2 regions of the Streptomyces sp. NPDC050658 genome follow, and region 2 is predicted to be linked to the other one. Evidence: riboswitches for the same ligand, from Rfam matches in the RefSeq annotation. Region 2 holds a riboswitch; the other holds the start of a gene.
What was found. Region 2 has a riboswitch for glycine ahead of gcvP (aminomethyl-transferring glycine dehydrogenase). Riboswitches for the same ligand answer to the same signal wherever they lie in the genome.
Positions count from the first base shown of each region.

Region 1: linked by a shared signal. The riboswitch ahead of cycA (D-serine/D-alanine/glycine transporter) and the one ahead of gcvP (aminomethyl-transferring glycine dehydrogenase) in region 2 are both predicted to bind glycine.

Region 1 covers NZ_JBITGM010000002.1:446,943-451,331, forward strand. The annotation lists gene gcvP (aminomethyl-transferring glycine dehydrogenase) at 1-1,082, opposite strand, end outside; glycine riboswitch at 1,238-1,346, opposite strand; glycine riboswitch at 1,588-1,687, opposite strand; glycine riboswitch at 1,932-2,029, shown strand; glycine riboswitch at 2,030-2,119, shown strand; gene cycA (D-serine/D-alanine/glycine transporter) at 2,403-3,854, shown strand; gene ACIBKX_RS08935 (carbohydrate-binding protein) at 3,936-4,389, opposite strand, start outside.
Region 2 covers NZ_JBITGM010000013.1:293,909-298,297, reverse strand. The annotation lists gene ACIBKX_RS35390 (DNA polymerase IV) at 1-909, shown strand, start outside; gene ACIBKX_RS35385 (PRC-barrel domain-containing protein) at 1,499-1,870, opposite strand; glycine riboswitch at 2,014-2,113, shown strand; gene gcvP (aminomethyl-transferring glycine dehydrogenase) at 2,305-4,389, shown strand, end outside.

The DNA.
Region 1 (4,389 bases), on a different contig from region 2:
GGGCCGTGGTGGACGGCGTACATGGATGCGACGACGGCGAGCAGCACCTGGGCGGTGCAGATGTTGCTGGTCGCCTTGTCGCGGCGGATGTGCTGCTCGCGGGTCTGCAGGGCGAGGCGGTACGCCGGACGGCCCGCGTCGTCCACGGACACGCCCACGAGGCGGCCGGGCAGATGGCGTTCGAGTCCCTCCCGGACCGCGATGTATCCGGCGTGCGGACCTCCGTAGAACAGCGGGACGCCGAAGCGCTGCGACGAACCCACGGCGATGTCGGCACCGAACTCGCCGGGCGGCACGAGCAGGGTGAGCGCGAGCAGGTCGGCGGTCACGGTGACCAACGCGCCGCGGGCCCGTGCCGCCGCGGTCACCTCGCGCAGGTCGCGGACGGCGCCCGAGCAGCCGGGATAGGACAGGACCACGCCGAAGAACTCGCCCTCGGGCAGCGGTTCGGCGCTGTCGATCTCCACGACCTCGACGCCCGCGGCGGCCGCACGCGTGCGCAGTACGTCGAGGGTCTGCGGCAGGGTGTCGCGGTCGACGAGGACGCGCGACCCGCCCTTCCGGCCCGCGACGCGGCGCATGACGGTGACGGCCTCCGCGACCGCCGTGCCCTCGTCGAGCAGCGAGGCGTTGGCGGTCGGCAGTCCGGTGAGGTCGCCGATCAGGGTCTGGAAGTTGAGCAGCGCCTCCAACCGGCCCTGGCTGATCTCCGGTTGGTACGGCGTGTAGGCGGTGTACCAGGCGGGGTCCTCAAGGACGTTGCGCCGGATCACCGCGGGCGTGATCGTCGCGTGGTAGCCGAGGCCGATCATGGGGACGGCGACGGTGTTCCGGGCCGCGAGCCCTAGCAGTTCGGCGCGTGCCTCGGCCTCCGTGGCGGCGGGCGGCAGGTCCGGCTCGGTGGTGCTGCGGATGCCGTGCGGGACGGCGGCGTCCATGAGTTCGGCCAGGGTCGGGTAGCCGACTTCGGCGAGCATCTTGGCGCGGTCGGCTTCGCTGACGCCGATGTGACGGGCGGCGAACTCACCGGGCGTGGCGCTGGACTTGTACGTGCCGGACGCGGCGGACCGGGGTGCGGTCATGTCGGGAGGCTCCCTGCTGGGGTGGCGCCGCGCGCGGCGCCAAGGATGGGTGACCTCCCCGCTCTGTCATATGGCCTGAGAGCTTCACCGCGCGCTGCTGGCGCGGCTTGCACCGTGGGCGAGACGCCGAAACAGCGTCTGCTTTCCAGAGTTGCCTCACCGAAGCGGTCATGGGGCCTGAGAGTTTCCGGGGAAGGTTGCTCCTTCGGCGCCACGTCCCTTGCGAAGGTTCGCAGAGGGCGTGGGCTCTCCCGCTTCGGTTCCAGCGGCGTGATTCAGGAGTTGTGAGAAGTGCGGAGGGTGCGGGAAATACGGCGATTGCGAGAAGTACGGAGAGTGCGGCAGACCATGGAGGCTTCCTCGAGGGTCGAGCACGGAACGGACGCCCGTGCGGTCGAGTGTGCCTCCCCCTCTGTCATTGGCCTGAGAGCTTCACCGCGCGCTGCTGGGCGCGGCTTGCACCGTGGGCGAGACGCCAGAGCAGCGTCTGCTTTCCAGAGTCCGCCTGCGCCGTGCGGTAGGGATGCCTGAGAGTTTCCGGGGAGGATTTGCTCCTTCGGCGCCACGTTCCCCTTCGGGGACATGAGCTCTCCCGCACAGAATCGTCAGCGGAATTTTTTCGGTTGTGCGCTTCTTCGCCACGCAACGTACGGGCAGGTTGAAGCATCCGTCAAGTGCCCGCCCCCGAGGTACTCCTGGCACGCACACCCCTCGGGGGTGTGGCCGTTGAGCTGCGCAAACGTCGATTCGGGGCGGGCGACACCGACGTACTCCCGAGTAGTGGCGAATGATCGCTGCCATCCCTTGACCGCTCACGGAAAGGGGGCCTAGCCTCACGGCGATTGCCGTTCACCCCGCAGCGGGAGAGCACCGGGTCAGCCAGCCCCGGGCGCCGAAGGAGCAACACCTCCCCGGAAACTCTCAGGCATCCCTACCGCTCGGGCAGGCAACTCTGGAAAGCAGACGCTCCGGCGTCTCGCCCACGGTGCAAGCCGCCTGTCGCGCGGTGAAGCTCTCAGGCCAATGACAGAGGGGGAGGCTCACTCGGCCCGCACGGGTGTCCGTTCCGTGCTCGATCCGCGAGGAGCCTCCGTTGGCTGTTCCGCCACCCCACCTCTGGCCGCCTTCCGCCTGTCGGCGTCCCGGCTGACCCTCGGTCTTCCACCGGCTTCCCGCCGGTCCCGGCTCTCAGCCGGCCCGGCCCCCCTCCTCGTGGGCACGTCGGCCCCGTCCGTACCGGTCCCGGCCGATCGGCCGACCGCGCCGCCGCCTGCCCACGGGCTGGATCAATCTGCCCGTTCGTTCCGTGAGGTTCGCCCCATGCCCGAAAGCAGTGCCACCGGCTCGACCACCGCTCCCCCGCCCGAGAAGGGGGCAGGACCGACGTCCCCGCCCGAAAGCGAGCAGCAGAGCGAGCAGCAGCTCGACCGGCAGTTGTCCAACCGGCACATCCAGCTCATCGCGATCGGCGGTGCGATCGGCACCGGCCTGTTCATGGGGTCGGGCAAGACGATCTCGCTTGCGGGCCCCTCGGTGATCTTCGTCTACATGGTCATCGGCGCGATGCTGTTCTTCGTGATGCGGGCGATGGGCGAACTGCTCCTGTCCGACCTGCGGTACAAGTCCTTCGCCGATTTCGCCGCGGATCTCCTCGGCCCCTGGGCGGGCTTCTTCACCGGCTGGACGTACTGGTTCTGCTGGATCGTCACCGGCATCGCCGACGTCATCGCCATCGCCGGTTATGTGTCGTACTGGTGGTCGGGACTCCCGCTCTGGATCCCCGCGCTGGCGGCGGTCGTCCTGCTGATCGCCCTGAACCTGCCGACCGTGAAGGCGTTCGGCGAGACGGAGTTCTGGTTCTCGCTGATCAAGATCGTCGCCATCGTGGCGCTGATCGTCGTCGGCCTCGTCATGGTCTTCCGCGGATTCGAGGCGCCGGGCGGCGCCACCGCGAGCTTCGCCAACCTCTGGAACGACGGCGGGTTCTTCCCCACCGGCCCCATGGGCTTCGTCGCCGGATTCCAGATCGCCACCTTCGCGTTCGTCGGCATCGAGCTGGTCGGCACCACGGCGGCCGAGGCAAAGAACCCGGAGCGGAACCTGCCCAAGGCGATCAACTCGATCCCGGTCCGCGTGATGCTGTTCTACGTCGTGGCCCTGATCGTGATCATCTCGGTCACCCCCTGGCGGGAGATCAGCGCGGACCGCAGCCCGTTCGTCGTGATGTTCACGCTGGCCGGCCTGGGTCTGGCCGCCTCGGTGATCAACTTCGTGGTGCTGACCTCCGCCGCCTCGTCCGCCAACTCGGGCATCTACTCCACGTCGCGCATGGTGTACGGACTGGCCAAGGACGGTGACGCGCCCGCCCGGTTCGGCAGGCTGACCTCCCGGAAGGTGCCGGCCAACGCCCTGTTCCTGTCCGCGGTCTTCCTGCTCTCCGGGGTCGTCATGGTCACCATGGGCGACTCGATCATCGAGGCGTTCACGCTGGTGACGACCATCTCGGCGCTGCTCTTCATGTTCGTCTGGTCGATCATCCTGATCAGCTACATCGTCTACCGCAAACGCCGTCCGCACCTGCACGAGGCCTCGAAGTTCAAGATGCCCGGCGGCATTCCCATGTGTTACGTCGTGTTCGCGTTCTTCGCGTTCCTCGTCTGGGCGCTGACCCAGAAGGAGGACACGCTGGAGGCGCTGCTCGTGACCCCGGTGTGGTTCGTCGTCCTGAGCATCGCCTGGGCGGTGCGGCGGCGCCGTCGTACGGCGGTCTGAGCTCCGGCAGGATGACCTCGGCGGAGGTCAGTGGCAAGGGTTCCCCGCCGCCGTGCGGATGGCGGCGGGGAACCCGGTGCCTCAGCCGTCGGCGGTGACGGTGAGGTAGTCGATGTTCGGCCCGTCGTCCTTCGCGGAGGTGAGGCGCACGGTGTTCGTGCCGGCCTTCGGCGTCACCCGTGCCTTCGCCTCTCCCCACTTCGCCCACGACCCCGTCACGGGACAGGACTCCGTCCCGATCTCCTGCCCGTTCACCGTGATGGTGAGCGGCCGGTCGCCGGACAGCAGCACGTACCCGATCCCCAGGCTGTGGTCACCGGCCTCGGCGGCAACCACCACCCACTCGATGGAATCACCTTTCCCGGAAGGGAAGTTGACATAGCCGTCACCGCTCTGGCCGCGGTCCAGGGTCTCCGCGGCTGTGCCGCTCAGCACGGCGCCCGCCGCCTCGCAGCGCACCCCCGGCCGGCAGGGGAAGGTGACTCCGGTCCGTGGTCGGTGAAAGTTCACCGTCGACCCGCCCAGCGGAACTGAA
Region 2 (4,389 bases):
ATCGCCTCGGAGGAGGCCAAGCCGGACGGGCTGCGGCTGATAGTGCCGGGGACCGAGCGGGCGTTGCTGGGGCCGATGACGGTGCGGACGCTGCCGGGGGTCGGGCCGGCCACGGGGGACCATCTGCGGCGGGCCGGGATCACCACGGTGGAGGAGATCGCCGAGGCGGGCGAGGACGAGCTCGTACGGCTCCTGGGGAAGGCGCATGGGGGTGCGCTGTACGCGATGGCGCTGGCGCGGGACGAGCGGCCTGTGGTGGCCGAGCGGGACACGAAGTCGGTGAGCGTCGAGGACACGTACGACGTGGACATCCATGACCGGGTGCGGGTTCGGGGGGAGGTGGCTCGGCTCGCGGATCGGTGTGTGGAGCGGTTGCGGGGGGCGGGGCATTCGGGGCGGACGATCGTGCTGAAGGTGCGGCGGTTCGATTTTTCGACGCTTACGCGGTCGGAGACGTTGCGGGGGCCTACGGATGATGCGGGGGTCGTGCGGGAGGCCGCTGCTCGGCTGCTGGAGTCTGTGGACACTACGGGTGGGGTGCGGTTGCTGGGGGTGGGGGTTACGGGGCTTGCGGATTACACGCAGGAGGATTTGTTCGCGCAGGCGCAGGCGCAGGCTCTGGCCGGGGGCCTTGAGCGGGAGGCTTCCTCGGGGGTGGAGGTGGCGGAGGCCGTCGTGGAGGAGGCCGGGGTTGTCGAGGAGGTGCCGCTTGGGGAGCGGCGGTTTGCTGCGGGGCACGATGTTCGGCATGCGCGGTTCGGGCATGGGTGGGTGCAGGGGAGCGGGCTTGGGCGGGTGACTGTGCGGTTCGAGACGCCGGGGTCTGCGCCGGGGCGGGTGCGGACGTTTCGGGTCGATGATGCGGAGTTGGAGGCGGCGGATCCGTTGCCGTTGGTCGGTTTGGGGTGACCTGCGGTCGGCTGGGCCGGGGTTTGGGGTGACCTGCGGTCGGCTGGGCTGTGGCTTGGGGTGACCTGCGGTCGGCGTGTGCGTGCTGCCGCTTTCGTCGGCGCTCGGCGCTGTGCGTTGTGCCCACCCGTTCCGCCGTGCGGAACGCCTGCCCACAACGAGGGCGGGGCCTAGGGGGTGGGGGGGAGCTGTGCTGAACGGTTGCCCACAGTGAGGGCGGGGGCCTGGGGGTTGGGAGAGCCGTGCGGAGCGGCGTTCCGCAACGAGGGCGGCGGGCTAGGGGGTGGGGGGAGCTGTGCGGAGCGGCGTCCCACAACGAGGGCGGGGGCCTAGGGGGTGGGGGGAGCTGTGCGGAACGGTTGCCCGCGGGTGAGTGCGGGGGCCTAGGGGGTGGGGGAGAGCCGTGCGGAGTGGGCTGGCCGCAGCGAGGGCGGCGGGGTGGGGTGGGGAGCTGTGTGGAGCGGCGGTCCGCAGCGAGGGTGGCGGGCTAGGGGGTGGGGGAGTTGTGTGGGAGGTCTGTCCGTGACGGCCGTGGCCTGGGGATGTGGGGAGTGGCTGGGGGCGGCGGAGGGTGGGTGTGGGGCCTGGGTTAGAGGGTGTCCTCGCCTGCGATGTTGCCGAAGTCTTTGTCCGGGGGTGGGGGAGGGGTGATGTCCAGGCCGTAGTGGTGGTAGAGCTGGAGTTCTTGTTCGGGGGAGAGGTGGCGGCCTACTCCGAAGTCGGGGGCGTCCTTGATCAAGGAGCGTTCGAAGGGGATGCGCAGGGTGCCCTCCGTCGTGACCTCGCTGGGTTCCAGGGGGACGAAGGCGTCGCGGCTGAACAGGCCCGTGCGTATCGCGGCCCACTCCGGGGCGCCGGTGGCATCGTCGAGGTAGACCTCGTCGATCGTGCCGATCTTGGCCCCGTTCCGGTCGAACGCCTTGCGGCCGATCAGGTTGCGCGGATCGATGTCGGTCTGCACGGGCCCTCCAACTGGTCGCAGTTTGTCGAAATGGCGCGTAACTCATCCTTATTCGCTCGTAATCACTACGAAAGAGCACATCGGGGCAGGCGGCCACTCGAGGGATCGGGCGCGGTCCTCGCTGGTAGGCTGGCGGTGGCTGTCGACCCCGTGCGGGAGAGCTCTCCGGAACCTGGTTCTCGGAGGCGCCGAAGGAGCAAATCCTCCCCGGAATCTCTCAGGCACCTGTACCGCACGGACGAGGTCACTCTGGAAAGCAGGGCGGGCGTCGGGCGGGCACGTTCGGGACCCTTCCTCACCGACGGTGAAAGCAGATCTGTCCAGGACTGGGCGGGCCTGTGAAGCTCTCAGGTTGAGATGACAGAGGGGGAGGCCGTCCGGGTACCCGCGCCGTGGTACCCCTCGCAGGTCGTGCAGACCAGGAGGCCTCCGCAATGACCACCACCCATCGCATCCCGCTCTCCGAGCTCGAGCAGGGCATCCCCTTCGAGCAGCGGCACATCGGGCCCGATGCGGAAGCGCGGGCCAAAATGCTCGCCCAGGTCGGGTACGGCTCGCTCGACGAGCTGACCGCCGCCGCGGTGCCGGATGTGATCAAGAACGCCGAAGCGCTGAACCTGCCCGGAGCGCGCACCGAGGCCGAGGTGCTCGCGGAGCTGCGCTCCCTCGCCGATCGCAATCAGGTGCTCGATTCCATGATCGGGCTCGGGTACTACGGGACCTTCACGCCGCCCGTCATCCTGCGCAATGTCATGGAGAACCCTGCCTGGTACACCGCCTACACGCCGTACCAGCCCGAGATCTCCCAGGGGCGGCTCGAGGCCCTGCTCAATTTCCAGACCGTCGTCGCCGAGCTGACCGGGCTGCCCACCTCCGGTGCCTCGCTGCTCGACGAGGGGACCGCCGCCGCCGAGGCCATGGCCCTTTCGCGGCGCATGAGCAAGGTCAAGGACGGGGTTTTCGTTGTTGATGCCGATGCGCTGCCGCAGACCATTGCCGTCATCCAGACCCGTGCCGAGCCCACCGGCGTCGAGATCGTCGTCGCCGACCTGAGCGACGGCATCCCCGCCGAGGTCGCCGAGCGCGGCGTCGTGGGCGTACTGATCCAGTACCCGGGCGCCTCCGGTGTCGTACGCGACATCAAGCCCGTCGTCGACCAGGCGCACGAGATCGGTGCCGTGGTCACCGTCGCCGCCGATCTGCTCGCGCTCACCCTGCTCACCTCGCCCGGCGAGCTCGGCGCCGACATCGCCGTCGGCACCACCCAGCGCTTCGGCGTCCCGATGGGCTTCGGCGGTCCGCACGCCGGCTACATGGCGGTCCGCGAGAAGTTCGCCCGCAGCCTGCCCGGGCGGCTCGTCGGCGTCTCCGTCGACGCCGACGGCAACAAGGCCTACCGCCTCGCGCTGCAGACCCGTGAGCAGCACATCCGCCGCGAGAAGGCGACCAGCAACATCTGTACGGCCCAGGTACTGCTCGCCGTCATGGCCGGTATGTACGCCGTCTACCACGGGCCCGAGGGGCTCAAGTCCATCGCGCGGCGCACCCACCGCTACGCGACGCTGCTCGCCGCGGGGCTCACCGCCGGCGGCGTCGAGGTCGTCCACGGCGCGTACTTCGACACGCTGACCGTGCGCGTCGAGGGCAAGGCCGAGGAGCTCGTGACCGCCGCCCGCGAAGGCGGCGTGAACATCCACCTCGTCGACGCCGACCACGTCTCCCTCGCCTGCGACGAGACCACCACGCGCAAGCAACTGGCCGCCGTATGGAGTGCCTTCGGGGTCGAGGCCGACGTCGAGGCGCTCGACGCGGCCAGCGAGGACACCCTGCCCGCCGGGCTGCTGCGCTCCGACGACTACCTCACGCACCCGGTCTTCCACCAGTACCGCTCCGAGACCGCGATGCTGCGCTACCTGCGCAAGCTGGCCGACCGCGACTACGCGCTCGACCGCGGCATGATCCCGCTGGGCTCCTGCACCATGAAGCTCAACGCGACCACCGAGATGGAGCCGGTCACCTGGCCCGAGTTCGGCCAGCTGCACCCCTTCGCGCCCGCCCAGCAGGTGCAGGGCTACCTCACGCTCATCCGTGAGCTGGAGGAGCGGCTCGCCGAGGTCACCGGGTACGACAAGGTCTCGCTGCAGCCCAACGCCGGGTCGCAGGGCGAGCTGGCGGGTCTGCTCGCCGTACGCGGCTACCACCGTGCCAACGGCGACGAGCAGCGCACCGTCTGCCTCATCCCGTCCTCCGCGCACGGCACCAACGCCGCGAGCGCCGTGATGGCCGGCATGAAGGTCGTTGTCGTGAAGACCGCCGACGACGGCGAGATCGATGTCGCCGATCTGCGTGCCAAGATCGAGAAGCACCGCGACGAGCTGTCCGTGCTGATGATCACGTACCCCTCGACGCACGGTGTTTTCGAGGAGCACGTCGCCGACATCTGCGCCGAGGTGCACGAGGCCGGCGGCCAGGTCTACGTCGACGGCGCCAACCTCAACGCCCTGGTGGGCCTGGCCAAG